2 regions of the Salinarimonas chemoclinalis genome follow, and region 1 is predicted to be linked to the other one. Evidence: riboswitches for the same ligand, from Rfam matches in the RefSeq annotation. Region 1 holds a riboswitch; the other holds the start of a gene.

The links. Region 1 has a riboswitch for cobalamin ahead of AB9M23_RS21455 (DUF1636 family protein). Riboswitches for the same ligand answer to the same signal wherever they lie in the genome.
Region 2: it holds a riboswitch for cobalamin, as region 1 does, so the genes downstream of both, AB9M23_RS04155 (HupE/UreJ family protein) here and AB9M23_RS21455 (DUF1636 family protein) in region 1, are expected to answer to the same signal.

What each region holds. Positions count from the first base shown of each region.
Region 1 is NZ_JBGMWH010000026.1:18,777-25,945, forward strand. Features, by position in the region: gene AB9M23_RS21430 (hypothetical protein) at 1-42, shown strand, start outside; gene AB9M23_RS21435 (cupin domain-containing protein) at 39-782, shown strand; gene AB9M23_RS21440 (SDR family NAD(P)-dependent oxidoreductase) at 769-1,530, shown strand; gene AB9M23_RS21445 (DMT family transporter) at 1,547-2,494, shown strand; gene AB9M23_RS21450 (vWA domain-containing protein) at 2,526-3,701, opposite strand; cobalamin riboswitch at 3,842-4,065, shown strand; gene AB9M23_RS21455 (DUF1636 family protein) at 4,197-4,643, shown strand; gene AB9M23_RS21460 (ABC transporter substrate-binding protein) at 4,640-6,142, shown strand; gene AB9M23_RS21465 (ABC transporter permease) at 6,147-7,070, shown strand; gene AB9M23_RS21470 (ABC transporter permease subunit) at 7,067-7,169, shown strand, end outside.
Region 2 is NZ_JBGMWH010000002.1:74,994-82,162, forward strand. Features, by position in the region: gene cobN (cobaltochelatase subunit CobN) at 1-1,133, opposite strand, end outside; gene cobW (cobalamin biosynthesis protein CobW) at 1,153-2,187, opposite strand; gene AB9M23_RS04150 (DUF1636 family protein) at 2,199-2,615, opposite strand; gene AB9M23_RS04155 (HupE/UreJ family protein) at 2,624-3,256, opposite strand; cobalamin riboswitch at 3,377-3,565, opposite strand; gene cobU (bifunctional adenosylcobinamide kinase/adenosylcobinamide-phosphate guanylyltransferase) at 3,637-4,134, shown strand; gene cobO (cob(I)yrinic acid a,c-diamide adenosyltransferase) at 4,136-4,747, shown strand; gene AB9M23_RS04170 (cobyric acid synthase) at 4,747-6,225, shown strand; gene cbiB (adenosylcobinamide-phosphate synthase CbiB) at 6,200-7,169, opposite strand, start outside.

The DNA.
Region 1 (7,169 bases):
AGCTGGAACCTCTTCCTCTTCCGCCCGGAGGACGCCGCATGAGCGCCTACTTTCCCGAGCCAACCCGCACGCGCCTGTTCGGCGAGATCGAGGCGGACGTCTTCCGGCTGGGGGACGCGGCCGACACCGTCGTGATGATCACGACGATGCCGCCGGGCGCCGCGGCGCCCCCGCACGAGCACGCCGAGCACCAGATCGGCATGTGCCTCTCGGGCAGCTACCGCATGCGCGTGGGCGACGAGGAGCGCCGGCTCGACGCGCTGCGCGGCGCCTACTGGGCGCGGGGCGGCGAGATCCACGGCGCGGTCAACGAGAGCGACGTTCCCGCCGTGACGCTCGACATCAAGCGCAGGCCGCAGCCGGCGCTGGAGGGCCGCGCCACGCCCTGCCCCGCCGAGGCACGCTTCCTCGACCTCTCGGCCCCGCGGACGGTGAAGGGCGGGCTGGAGCTGCGCTTCTTCGTCGGCCCGTGGTTCGAGATCATGCTGTCGGTGCTGGAGCCCGGTGCGCTGATGCCGCGCCACGCCCATCGCGGCGCGCAGATCGGCATCGGGCTCGACGGCGACTACGCCATGGAGGTGGGCGAGGAGACGCGCCGCTTCACCCGCCATCGCGTCTACTTCGCCCCCGACCACGTCCCGCACATGGGGCTCAACGACACGGACGCGCCGGCGACCTCGCTCAACGTCTTCATCCCGCCGCGCTGGAACCTCCTCCCCAGGCGCCTGCGCGAGAGCGCCGACGCGGCGGGGGAGATGGAGCTCGCCGATGCGGCTCGGTGACGAACCGGTCGTCGTCGTCACCGGCGCCGCCTCCGGCATCGGGGCGGCGACCGCGACGGCCTTCGCCATGGCGGGCGCCCGCGTCGTGATCGCCGATCGCGACGAGGCGGGCGCGCGCGCCCTGGCGCTGCGCCTCGGCGACGGCGGCGCGGGCGCGCTCGCGGTGCGCGCGGACGTCTCCGACGAGGCGGACGTCGCCACCCTCTTCGCGCGGGTGGACGCCGCCTTCGGACCGGTGACGCATCTCGTCAACAACGCCGGCATCGAGATCGTCGGCGCGCTGCAGGACTTCGCGGTCGCCGACTACGACCGCCTCTTCGCGGTGAACGCGCGCAGCGTCTTCCTGTGCAGCCGCGAGGCGGCGCGGCGGATGATCCCGCGCCGGCGCGGCGCGATCGTCAACCTCGCGTCCGTCGCCTCCTTCAAGACCTGGCCGGGCGATGGCGCCTACAGCGCGAGCAAGGCCGCCGTCCTGGCGCTGACGAAGGCCTTCGCGGCGGACCTCGCGCCCTACGCCATCCGCGTCAACGCGGTCGCGCCGGCGATCGTCGACACGCCGATGACCGAGCGCTCCCTCGACGCCGAGGCGGACCGCGCGGCCGGGCGGCGTCGGCGCGAAGCGCTGCACCCGCTCGACCGCCTCGCCCGCCCGCAGGAGATCGCCGACGCGATCCTCTTCCTCGCCGGCGAGGAGAGCGCCTTCACGACGGGCGCCTGCCTGACCATCGACGGCGGCCTGCTCGCCTGACCCGCACGGAGGACCCATGGACACGACGATCGGCTCGCGCGCGACGAACGGAGCGGTCTACGCGAGGATGGTCCTGGTGCAGGTGTTCTGGGCGGGCACCTTCGTCGCGAGCGAGATCGCGCTCCACGACCAGCCGCCGGCGCTCACCGCCGTCGTGCGCTTCGTGCTGACGACGGCGATCTACGTCGCGATGTGCGTGATGCTCGCCGACGCGGCCGCGCCGCGGCTGCGCGAGCGGGTGCGGGAGATCTCCGCCGGCGGATGGCTCGCGCTGGCCGCGATGGGCTTCTTCGGCGTCTCGCTCTACACGCTGCTCCTGCATCTGGGGCTGGGCGCCTCCACCGCGGCCTACGCGGCGCTGCTGATCCCGACGACGCAGCCCATCTTCACGGCGATCCTCGGGCGCCTCGCCTTCCGCGACGCCGTCGGCTCGGCGCTCGTCGTCGGGCTCGCGCTCGGGCTGGTGGGCGCGGGCCTCGTGATCCTCGGAGGCCTGTCCGTGTCGGACACCGCGCTGCTCGGCGGCAACCTCGTCATCGTGGCGGCCGCCCTGTCCTTCTCCTGCTACGCCGTCTCGGCGAAGTTCGCGCCCGCGACGCTGTCCTCCACGGAGAGCACGACGCTCTCCTTCGTCTTCGGCACGCTGTTCCTGCTGCCGATGCCGGTTCTCATGGGAGAGAGCCTGGCCCTCGCCGGCGCGACGCCGCCGTTCTGGCTCTCCATCGCCTATCTCGTCGTCTTCGCGACGGTGCTGCCGTATCTCTGGTGGAACGACGCGGTCAAGCGGATCGGCTCGGCGCGCACCGGCATCTTCACCTTCCTCATGCCGCCGATGGCGGTCGCGCTCGCCGCGCTGGTGCTCGGCCACACGCCGGGCCCGCAGCAGATCCTCGGCGGGGCCCTCGCGCTCGCCGGCGTCGCGCTCGCGACGTTCGGGTGGCCCGGACGAGGCAAGGCCGTGTGAGCCCGTCGCGGGTGCCCGTGCTCACCCGCGTCTACCTCACCAGCTCCCGCATCGCCCGGTCGAGCCCGTCCGGCGTCAGCGGGAACATGCGCCCGCTCATCAGCCGCGAGACGAGCCCGATCGACTGGGTGTGGCCCCAGTGCGCCTCCGGGACGGGGTTGAGCCAGGCGGCGCGGCCGAAGTGCGCGGTCAAGCGCTCGAGCCAGGCCTGGCCGGGCTCCTCGTTCCAGTGCTCCACCGAGCCGCCGGGGATCAGGATCTCGTAGGGGCTCATCGAGGCGTCGCCGACGAACACCGCCCGGTAGTCCGGCCCGAAGGTGCGGATCACGTCGAGGGTGGGGATCGTCTCGGCATGGCGGCGGCGGTTGTCGCGCCACAGGCCCTCGTAGGGGCAATTGTGGAAGTAGAAGTGCTCGAAATGCTTGAACTCCGCCCGCGCGGCGGAGAACAGCTCCTCCGCGCGCTCGACGTGCCAGTCCATCGAGCCGCCCACGTCGAGGAAGAGCAGCACCTTCACCGCGTTGCGCCGCTCGGGGCGCATCTTGACGTCGAGCCAGCCCTGCCGGGCGGTCTCGCGGATCGTGCCGTCGAGGTCGAGCTCGTCGGCGGCGCCCGTGCGCGCGAAGCGGCGCAGGCGGCGCAGCGCGACGCGCATGTTGCGGGTGCCGAGCTCGACGCGGTCGTCGAGATCCCTGAACTCCCGCTTGTCCCAGACCTTCACCGCGCGAAAGTTGCGGTTGCCGTCCTGGCCTATGCGGATGCCTTCGGGGTTGTAGCCATAGGCGCCGTAGGGCGAGGTGCCCGCCGTGCCGATCCACTTGTTGCCGCCCTGGTGGCGGCCCTTCTGCTCGGCGAGGCGCTGCTTCAGCTCGTCCATCAGCCGATCCCAGCCCTTGGCCTCGATTTCGGCCTTCTCCTCGGGCGTCAGGTAGCGCTCGGCGATCTTGCGCAGCCATTCCTCCGGGATCTCCGCGGCCTCGAGCGCCTCACCCATCGTGCCGAGCCCCTCGAAGACGCGCGAGAAGACCCGGTCGAACTTGTCGAGGTTGCGCTCGTCCTTCACCAGCGCGGCGCGAGCGAGATAGTAGAAATCCTCCACCCGCTTGCCCGCGAGGTCGCGCTCCAGCGCGCCGAGCAGCGTCAAGTACTCGCGCAGCGAGACGGGAATGCGCGCGGCGCGCAGCTCGGCGAAGAAGGTGGTCAGCATGGCGGGCAGTGTGGGGGTGCGCGGACGCCCGTGCAAGCACGACCGCTTGACCGGACGACCGCATCTCGTTACGTGATGTTATAGCGTTACATTTCTGTGAGAGGCGGGCGCCTGCGGCGGCTTGACGCGCCGCTGGAAGAGGATAGCCTGCCCTCGTCGGTTCCCCGCGAGGGGACGAAGAGGGAATCCGGTGAGGGCCTTCCGCAACCGCGGCAGGCGCGACTCCGGGGCTGCCCCCGCAACTGTGAGCGGCGAGCCTCCTCCCATCATGCCACTGGCCGTCGGGCGTCCGCCCGAGGGCCGGGAAGGCGGGGGGCGGCGACGACCCGCGAGCCAGGAGACCTGCCGACGTCGGCGATCCGCCGGCACCGAGACCACCAGACGGGCGGGGAGGCCCGGAGGAGTGACCATGATTCGTGACCCGAGGCGGGCCGCCGGCCCGCCACACGCATTCGCGCTCTCGACCGCCGCAGTGATCGTGCCGACGCCGTCGCGATGAGCGACCCGTCCCTCGAAGGTCGGGTCGTCCTCTCCGTGTGCACCCGCTGCCGCGACGATCGCGAGGACGCGTACGGCGACGTCCGTGGCGGCGCGCGCTTCGCGGCGGCGATCGCCCGAGCCGCCGCCGGCCGCGACGACCTGCCCGACGGCCTCGCCTTGCGCGGCGTCGCCTGCATGAGCCAGTGCAAGCGCCCCTGCGTGGTCGCGCTCTCGGGCTCCGGGCGCTTCACCTACGTGTTCGGGGATCTCGACCCCGAGCAGGATGCGCGGGCCGTCCTCGACGTGCTCGCCCCCTATGCGGCCTCGTCGGAGGGCTTCCTCGCCCGCGGCGCGCGGCCGGAAGTCCTGCGCGCCGGCATCCTGGGCCGCATCCCACCCGTCCCGACGGCGAGCCCGCTCGTCGGCCCCCTCGACCCCGAAGACCTGGAAGCCCTCGCATGATCCGCCTCGCGCCGACCCGCCGCGCCATCCTGGCCGCGGCCCTCCTCGCCGGCACCGCCCTCGCCGGCACCGCTCTCGCCGCCGATCCCGCGCCCCTCGTCGTCGCCAAGACCTTCGTGACCCAGAGCCTCGACCCCGTCGACGGCTCGGCCGGCTGGGCGCTCGTCTCGCACGGCGTCGCGGAGGGCCTGTTCACGGTCTCGCGGGAGGGGACGATCGTGCCGCTCCTCGCCGAGGCGGCCGAGCGTCGGGACGACGGCGCCTGGATCGTGTCGCTCGCCCCGGGCCGGATGTTCTCCGACGGGACGCCGGTCGAGGCGGAGGCGGTGGCCGCCGCGCTGAACCGCACGGGCGCGGAGAACCCGGCCGCGCGCGCCAGCGCCGGGCGCCTGACCTTCACGCCGCTCGATGCGCGCACGCTCCTCGTCGAGACCGAGCGGCCGACACCGATCCTGCCGTCGATCCTCGCGGAATGGGCCTTCCCGGTCTACCGGCGGACGGATGCCGGCCCGATCTTCACCGGCCCCTATTCGGTCGCCTCGTTCGAACCGGGCGCGCGCATCGCGCTCTCGCCGAACCCGCACTACCCGAACGCCGAGGCCCGCGCGCCGATCGACCTGAGGCGGGTCGGCGACGGGCAGGCGATGGCGATCGCCCTGGCGGCGGGCGAGGTCGACCTCGCCTTCAACCTGCCGGTGGAGGCGCTCTCGATGCTGCGCGACCGCGCGGGCGTCACCGCGCGCTCGTTCCCGGTCGCCTACCAGTACATGATGTTCATGAACACGCGCGAAGGCCCCCTCGCCGATCCGGCCGTGCGGCGCGCGATCGACCGCGCCGTCGACCGCGCGACGCTCGTCGCGGCCATCCGCGCCGGGCGCCCGGCGGCGGGGGCTTTCGCGCAGACCTATCCCTTCGCCGCCGACGTCGTGCCGGCCCACGATCCCGTCGAGGCGCGGCGCCTGCTCGAGGCGGCCGGCTGGAGCCTCGGCGCGGACGGCGTGCGCGCGAAGGACGGCGAGCGGCTCGTTCTCGACCTCGTCGCCTACCCGCAGCGGCCGGATCTCGTCACGCTCCAGCCGGTCCTGCGCGCGGCGCTCGCCGAGATCGGCGTCGGGGTGACGACTCGCGTGACGGAACAGCCCAACGACGTCGCCTCCGGCGGCGACTTCGACCTCCTGCTCTGGGCGCAGCACACCGCACCCGCGGGCGATCCGGCCTTCTTCCTCTCGCTCTTCCTCGGGAGCGAGGGCGCGCGCAACTACGCCGGCTGGTCGTCGGGCGCACTCGACGCGCTCGTCGCGGAACTGGCGAGCGCGGAAGACCCCGCCGAGCGCATCCGCCTCGCGCGCGAGGCTCAGGCTGTGGCGGCCGAGGGCGTGCCGGTGGCCTACCTCGTGACGCCGGAATGGCACGTGGGCCTCTCCGACCGGCTCGCCGGCTACGAGCCCTGGGGCTCGGACTACTACGTGATCCGCCCCGACCTCCTGCCCGCGGACTGAGCGCATGGCGACGGCGCTGCGGGGCGGCGCGGGGTTCCTCGGCGCATGGCTGCTCGTCACCGCGGCGGCCTTCGCGCTGGTGCGCGCGATGCCGGGCGATCCGGTCGAGATGCTGCTCGCGGCGGGCAACGTCGCGCCGACGCCGGACGCGGTCGCGGCGCTGCGCGCCGCCTTCGGGCTCGACCGGCCGCTGCCGGTGCAGTTCGCGGCGTGGCTCGGCGGCTTCCTGACGCTGGACTGGGGGGTGTCGCCGGTGACGGGCCGGCCGATCCTCGCCGACGTCGCGGTGCGCGCGCCGTGGTCGGCGGCGATCGGCGCGGGCGGGCTCGCGGCGGCGGTCGCGGGCGGCTTCGCGCTCGGCTTCGCAGCCGCGGCGCGCCCGGGCGGGCTCGCCGACCGGGCGAGCCGGGTGCTCGCGGTCTCGGCCCAGGCGCTGCCGGCCTTCGCGGTGGGGCTCGTGCTGCTCTGGCTGGTGGCCGTCGAATGGCGGCTCCTCGCCCCGCTCACCGGCTCGGTCGCGGAGCGGCTCGTGCTGCCGATCGCGCTCGTCGCGCTGTTCTCCGTGGGCGCCGTCGCCCGGGTCGCGCGGGTCGCCTTCGCGGAAGCCGCGGGGGCGCCGTACATGGTCACGGCGCGGATGAAGGGCCTCTCGCGCACCCGCGCGCTGTGGCGGCACGGGCGCCGGCACGCGGCGCTCACCGTGCTCGCGGCGATCACGCCGGAAGCCGCCTGGATCGTCGGCGGCACGGCGGTGGCGGAGATCGTGTTCTCGGTGCCGGGCCTGTCGGACCGGGTGGTGGCGGCGGTGGCGACGCGCGACTACGCGCTGCTGCAGGCCTATGTCGCCCTCGTCGCGTTCTGGCTGCTGGGAGTGCACGCGCTCGCCGCCCTGGCGCGCCGGCGCCTCGACCCGCGGGTCGGCGCGTGAGAGGCGCCCGCCTCGCGCTCGCCGCGGGCATCGTCGCGGCGGCGACGCTCGGCGCGCTCGCCCCCCCGGGCGACCCGCACGCCATCGACCTGGCGCGGA
Region 2 (7,169 bases), on a different contig from region 1:
TCGGACCGCGGCGTCGCGGAAAGCCGCGCCCAGGCGGCGGCCTGGTCCGCCACGGCGGCGATCCCGGCCGGATCGGGCGCGCTCTCGCGCCGAGCGAAGGCCAGCGCCGGGTCCGGCGCGGCCTCGGCCTTGAAGGCGATCGGTCCGGCGACGATGCGGCCGTCGAACTCGGGCAGCGCGATCTGCATGGCGAGATCGGCGGCCGAGAGCCCGCGCTCGGACGCCGCCCAGGCGTCCCGCGTCGTGCCGACGGGGATCGCCTGGAGCACCGGGCAATCGGCGGCGTCGAGGACGAAGGCCGTGCCTTCGCGGGCGGAGAAGGCCGTGGTGGCGAGCATGACGGCCGGCTTGCGGGCCGCGAGCGCCCGGCGCACGACGCCGACCGCCTCGGGGTCCTTCAGGCTCGACACCGCGAGCACGAGCGGCGCGAGCCCCCGTGCCGCCAGCGCCTCCGAAAGCGCCCGGGCCGGGCCGGTCTCGCCGGCGAGAACGGCCGAGCGGTAGACCAGGATCGGCGCGAGCGGCCGCTCCGTCGGCAGGCGGGCCAGCGCCGCCTCGGGCGTCTCCGGCCCGTGCTCCGGCGACCAGGCGAAGCCCCGCGGCGTCGGGATCGGCGGTGCGATCGCCGCGCGCCGGCCGGCGAGCCAGGCGTCGATGCCGGCGAGCAGCCGGCCCATGTTCTCGACCCCGCCGGCGATGAAATAGGCTTCGAGCGCGTCGCAGCAGGCCCTCGGCACGGTCGAGAGATCCGCGAGGCGCGGATCCGGCCGGTCGTCGCCGGGGATCACCGCCAGCGCGATGCCGTTCGCCCGCGCGGTATCGGCGAGACGCTCGACGCCGTAGCGCCAATAGTCGAGCCCGCCGAGGCAGCGCACCAGCACGAAGCGGGCCTTCGCCGCGGTGTTCTCCACCCACAGGTCGACCGAGAGCGGGTGCTTGAGCCGCCTCAGCGAGGCGAGGCGGATCGAGGGCCCGTCGGCCGCACCCCCGCGCGACGCGGCACTCGCGGCGGCGAGCGCCGCGAGGTCCGAATCGGCGAAGGAGAGCACGACGACGTCGCCCGGCGGCTGGGCCAGGTCGACGGCGCTCTCACCCTCGTCGAGGGAGACCGTGCTCGCGGGGAGAAGGTGCATGGCGGGCGGACCGCGTCCCTCAGCCGGCGAGCGCGCGCGCGACGGCGGCGTGGTCGAAGTCGTGCAGCCCGATCACGACGAGCGAGCCGGCCCGCGGCTCGCCCGGCTTCCACGCCCGGTCGTAGTTCTGCGACACGCGCGTGCCCACGCCCTGGACGACGAGGCGCATCGGCTTGCCGGTCACCTCGACGAAGCCCTTGATGCGCAGCACGCCCGCGACCTCGGCGGCCTCGGCGACGCGCCGCATCAGGACGTCGGGGCTCTCGACCGCGGCGACGGGGATGGCGACGCTGTCGAAGTCCTCGTGATCGTGCTCGCCGGCGTCGTCGTGATGCGATGGCCGCGCGGCGAGGTCTCCCTCCGCCGCGGCGCCGAGCCCGATCAGGGCGGCGGGATCCGCCCGGCCGTGGGCGACCTCGAGGATCTCGACGGCGCGCGGCAGGTGCCCGCGGATGTCGGCGGCGACCCGGCGGCGCTCGTCGACGCTCATCGCGTCGACCTTGTTGAGGACGACGACGTCGGCGCACAGGAGCTGGTCCTCGAACACCTCCTCCAGCGGGTCGTCGTGGTCGACCGAGGCGTCGCCGGCGCGCTGGGCGGCGAGCTTCGCGGGATCGTGCGCGAACAGCCCGGACGCCACGGCGGGACCGTCCACCACGGCGACGACGCCGTCGACGGTCACGCGCGAGCGGATGGCGGGCCAGTTGAAGGCGTTCACGAGCGGCTTGGGCAGCGCCAGTCCCGACGTCTCGATGAGGATGTGCTCGGGCGGGTTCGCCTGGTCGAGGAGCTTCTCCAGCGCCGGGACGAAATCGTCGGCCACCGTGCAGCAGATGCAGCCGTTGGGCAGCTCGACGATGTCCTCGGCGGTGCAGCCCGCGATGCCGCAGCCCTCCAGGAACGAGCCGTCGAAGCCGAGATCGCCGAACTCGTTGACGAGCACGGCGATGCGGCGCCCGCCGGCGTTCTCGACGAGGTGGCGCACGAGGGTGGTCTTGCCGGCGCCGAGGAAGCCGGTGAGGACCGTGCAGGGAATTTTCGACAGGCTCGCCATGGGGACGGCTCCTATTCGGCGGCCGCCGGGGCGAGGCCCGGCAGCGGGGGGATGCGGGCGACGACGCCCGTCTTGAAGATCCGCGGACGCTCGCGCCAGGGCACGATCCCGTCGGCGCTCGCGGCGTATCGGGCGAGGCCGTCGAGGATCTCGTCGACCTGCGTCGCCGGGTCGAGGTCGCCCCAGACGTAGGTCCAACGATCCGGCGCGGTCGCCGCGACGGTGCAGGGGCGTTTGCAGACGGAGAGGCACGCGACCGGCGCGAGGCGCACCGGCAGCGGCGCGCCCGCCGCCGCGCGGGCGGCGAGCGCGTCCTCCAGCATGCGCAGGAGGATCGCGCCGGGCCTCTCGTCGGCCGCGTCCGGCCCGTCGGCCGGACGGCAGGTGGTGCAGACGTGGACGACGACGTCCACGGGGGCGGCGGTCATGGCCGTGCTCACGCGGACCCGACGAGGCCGGAGACGAGGAAGCCGGCGCCGACCACGGCGAGCGCCAGGCCCGCGGCACGCAGGCCGGCCGGCTGGGCCGGCTCGCGGCCGAGGCCGCGCGCGACGAGCGCGATGCCGGCTGCGAGCGCGATCTGGACGATGGCGAGACCCGCGAGATAGGCCACGAGCGGCGTCGCCTCCGCGCCGATGATCGATTCGGCCAGCGCGTGCCCGTGCATGAAGCCGCCCGCGGCGACGAGGGCGAGCACGGCCGGGCGGGAGAGCGCGCCGGGCGCCACGAGCGCGAGGCCGAGCGCGAGCACCGTGCCGGCGACGAGCGCCTCGCCGAACGGCAGGCCGACGCCCGCCATGTGCAGCGCGACGCCGGCGAGCATCCCGAGCACCCAGCCGCCGGGCGCCGCGAGCAGCCCCGCGCCGCGCGCCGCGATCAGGCCGACGGCGACGAGGGCTGCGAGGTGATCGACGCCCAGGATCGGGTGGGCGAGGCCGGACATCAGCCCGTCCACGAGCGTTCCGGGGACGTCCCCGCCCAGCGGGTGGTGGGCGAGGGCCGGGGTCGCGGCGAGCACGCCGGCGAGGGCGACGAGGATTCGCGTTTCGGTGGAGCCTGGTCCGGTCATGTCTCTTCTCTCTCCGTCTGCGCCCGAGGGCGCCCGTGCTTCGTGCTTCCACGGAGAGAGGCGGCCGACGGAGAACACCGTGCGGCCGGCAAACCCCCCGGCGCACCCCGGCCGGAAAGCCCATGAAAGCGGTCGACGGCAGGTCTCCTGGCTCGCGGGTCGCGGCCTCGTCGCTCAGCCTTCCCGGGACGAGCCCAGTGGACTATGAGAGCGACGGGCTCTCCGCTCACAGTTGCGGGGGCAGCTGCGGTGTCTCACCGCATTCCCTTTTCACCCCGTCTCCGGGGCACCGTCGCCACCATGATTAGCCGTCGCGCCAACGAACTTCAACGGCCTCGCGCATGACCCCGGAGAAGCCCGTACGGGGCGCCTCGCCTCGCTTGACGTTCGTGCTCGGCGGCGCACGCTCCGGCAAGAGCCGGCATGCCGAGGCGCTCGTGGAGGCGTACGCGCCGCCGTGGGTCTACGTGGCGACGGCGCAGGCCTTCGATTCGGAGATGGAGGCGCGCATCGAAGAGCACCGCGCGCGGCGCCCCGAGGGCTGGATCACCCGCGACGCGCCGCTCGCCCTGCCCGAGGCGATGAGCGAGGGGCCGGCGGGGGCGCCGATCCTGGTCGATTGCCTCACCTTGTGGGTGACGAACCTGATCCTCGCCGAGCGCGACGTCGCCGCGGCCGGGGCCGCGCTCGAGGCGGCCTGCCTGGACGCGCCGGGGCCGGTCGTGCTCGTGTCGAACGAGGTCGGGCTCGGCATCGTGCCCGACAACGCCCTGGCGCGCCGGTTCCGCGACGAGGCCGGCCGGCTGCACCAGCGTTTGGCGGCGCGGGCGGACGCCGTGACCTTCATGGTCGCCGGTCTCCCGATGAAGGTGAAGTGACATGACGATCGAGGACGACGAGGCCCGCCGCCATCGCGAGAAGATGGCCAAGCGCAAGGCCGTGCAGGACGCGGAAGTGGCGGGAAAGACGCTCGAGAAGGGGCTTCTCGTCGTCAACACCGGCCCCGGAAAGGGCAAGTCGACGGCCGCCTTCGGGCTGATGCTGCGCGCGCTCGGTCGCGGCTTCCGGGTGGGCGTCGTGCAGTTCGTCAAGGGCGCCTGGGAGACCGGCGAGAAGCTCGCGCTCGCGCGCTTCGACGACCAGATCTCCTGGCACACGATGGGCGAGGGCTTCACCTGGGAGACGCAGGACAAGGCGCGCGACGTCGCCGCCGCCGAGCGCGCCTGGGCCAAGGCGCGCGAGCTGATGGACGATCCCGGCATCCGGCTCGTGATCCTCGACGAGCTCAACATCGCGCTGCGCTATTCCTATCTCCCGCTGGACGAGGTGGTCGCCACGTTGAGCGCGCGCCGGCCGGATCTCCACGTCGTGGTCACCGGCCGCAACGCCAAGCCCGAGCTGATCGAGGCCGCCGATCTCGTCACCGAGATGGCGCTGGTGAAGCACCATTTCGCCGCCGGCGTGAAGGCGCAGGAAGGGATCGAGTTCTGATGGCGCGTGCGCTGATGGTGCAGGGGACCGGGTCGAACGTCGGCAAGTCGCTGCTCGTCGCCGGCCTGTGCCGCCATTTCGCGCGCCGCGGCCTCGTGGTGCGGCCGTTCAAGCCGCAGAACATGTCGAACAACGCCGCCGTCACCGCCGACGGCGGCGAGATCGGCCGCGCCCAGGCGCTGCAGGCGCGCGCCGCCTGCGTCGCACCGTCGGTGCACATGAACCCGGTTCTCCTCAAGCCGCAGAGCGAGATCGGCTCGCAGATCGTGGTGCAGGGGCGCATGGTGGGCACCGCCAAGGCGCGGGAGTACCAGGCCTGGAAGCCGCGGCTGATGGAGGCCGTGCTCGACTCGTTCGGCCGGCTGCGCCGAGAGGCCGATCTCGTCGTCGTCGAGGGCGCGGGCTCGGCCTCGGAGGTGAACCTGCGCTCCGGCGACATCGCCAACATGGGCTTCGCGCGCGCCACCGGCACGCCGGTGATCATCGTCGGCGACATCGATCGGGGCGGCGTGATCGCGAGCCTGGTGGGGACGAAGGTGGTGATCGACTCCGCCGACGCGGCGCTCGTCGCGGGCTTCGTCGTCAACCGCTTCCGCGGCGACCCGTCGCTCTTCGCCGACGGCATGCGGCTCATCGCCGCCCATACCGGCTGGGCGCCGCTCGGCCTCGTGCCGCATTTCGCCGACGCCGGGCGGCTGCCGGCGGAGGACCGGCTCGGCCTCGAACGCGAGCCGCGGGACGAGACGGGGAAGGGGGTGACGATCGCCGTGCCCGTGATGCCGCGCATCTCCAACTTCGACGATCTCGACCCCCTGCGCGAGGAGCCCGGCGTGCGCCTCGTCCTCGTCGAGCCCGGGACACCGATCCCGGCCGAGGCGGCGCTGGTGCTGCTGCCGGGCTCGAAGACCACGATCGACGACCTGGCCTTCCTGCGCGCCCAGGGCTGGGACATCGACATCGCCGCGCACGTGCGCCGCGGCGGGCGGGTGCTCGGGCTGTGCGGCGGCTTCCAGATGCTGGGCCGCTCCATCGCCGATCCCGACGGGATCGAGGGGCCTCCGGGCCGCGTCGTGCCGGGGCTCGGGCTCCTCGACCTGGAGACCCGGCTCACCGGCGTGAAGACGCTGGAAGCCGTCAGCGGGACGGCGCTCGCCGACGGCGCGCCGTTCTCCGGCTACGAGATGCACGTGGGCGAGACCACCGGCCCCGACGCCGTGCGGCCCTTCGCCCACCTCGCCGACGGGCGGCCCGACGGCGCGGTCTCTCGCGATGGGCGGGTGGTCGGCACCTACGTCCACGGCCTCTTCGCCGACGATGCGCAGCGCGCCGCCTGGCTCGACCGGCTCGGCGCGAAGACGAGCGGTCTCGCCTACGAGGCGCTCGTCGAGGACATCCTCGACCGCTTCGCCGACCATCTCGCGGCGCATGCGGACTGCGACCGGCTCCTCGCCATCAGCGAGACAGCGCGAGCGCCGTGACGGCGAGCACGGCGGCGAGCCCGATCAGCAGCGCGCAGGCGGTGCTGTAGAGGGCGAGCGCGCGGTCGACGTCGTCCGCGGTCGCCTCGGCGCGGCCGTCGCCCATCCAGGCGTCGACGACGACCGTGTCGCCGTAGATGCGCGGGCCGGCGAGCCGCAGGCCTAGCGCGCCGGCCATCGCCGCCTCGGGCCAGCCGGCGTTGGGGGAGCGGTGCCTGCCCGCGTCGCGGCGGACCGCGGCCCAGGCCTTCCGCGCCGACGCCTGCGGATGCAGGCCCGCGGCGGCGACGATCAGGAGAGCGGTCAGCCGCGAGGCGGGGAGGTTGATGGCGTCGTCGAACCGCGCCGCAGCCCAGCCGAAGGCGGCATGGCGCGCCGTTCGGTGGCCGATCATGCTGTCCGCGGTGTTCGCCGCCTTGTAGAGCACGCCGCCGACGAGACCCCCGGCGCCGATCCAGAAGGCGGGGGCGACGATGCCGTCGGAGAAGTTCTCGGCCAGGCTCTCGATGGCGGCGCGCGAGACCCCCGCCTCGTCGAGGCTCTCGGGGTTGCGCCCGACGATCATCGAGACCGCGCGGCGCCCGCCCGCCAGCCCCTCCGCGCGCAGCCCGTCGCGAACGGCGGCGACGTGCTCGAAGAGCGAGCGCTGGGCGATGAGCGTCGAGGCGAGGATGGCCGCGGCGAGCAGGCCTAGGAGCCCGAGACCGGAGAGGATCGTCTGCAGCGCGACAGCCAGCGCGCCGGGCACGGCGAGGATCGCCAGGAGCGCCACAACCCCCATGGCGCGGCGGACGGCGGGGGACGCGTCCTCGCGGTTCAGGTCGCGGTCGAGCGCGGCGATCAGCGCGCCGATCCAGGTGACGGGGTGGCCGATCGCCGTGTAGACACGCGCGGGATAGCCGACCGCCGCCTCCACGAGGAGCGCGAGCACGAGGAGGGCGAGC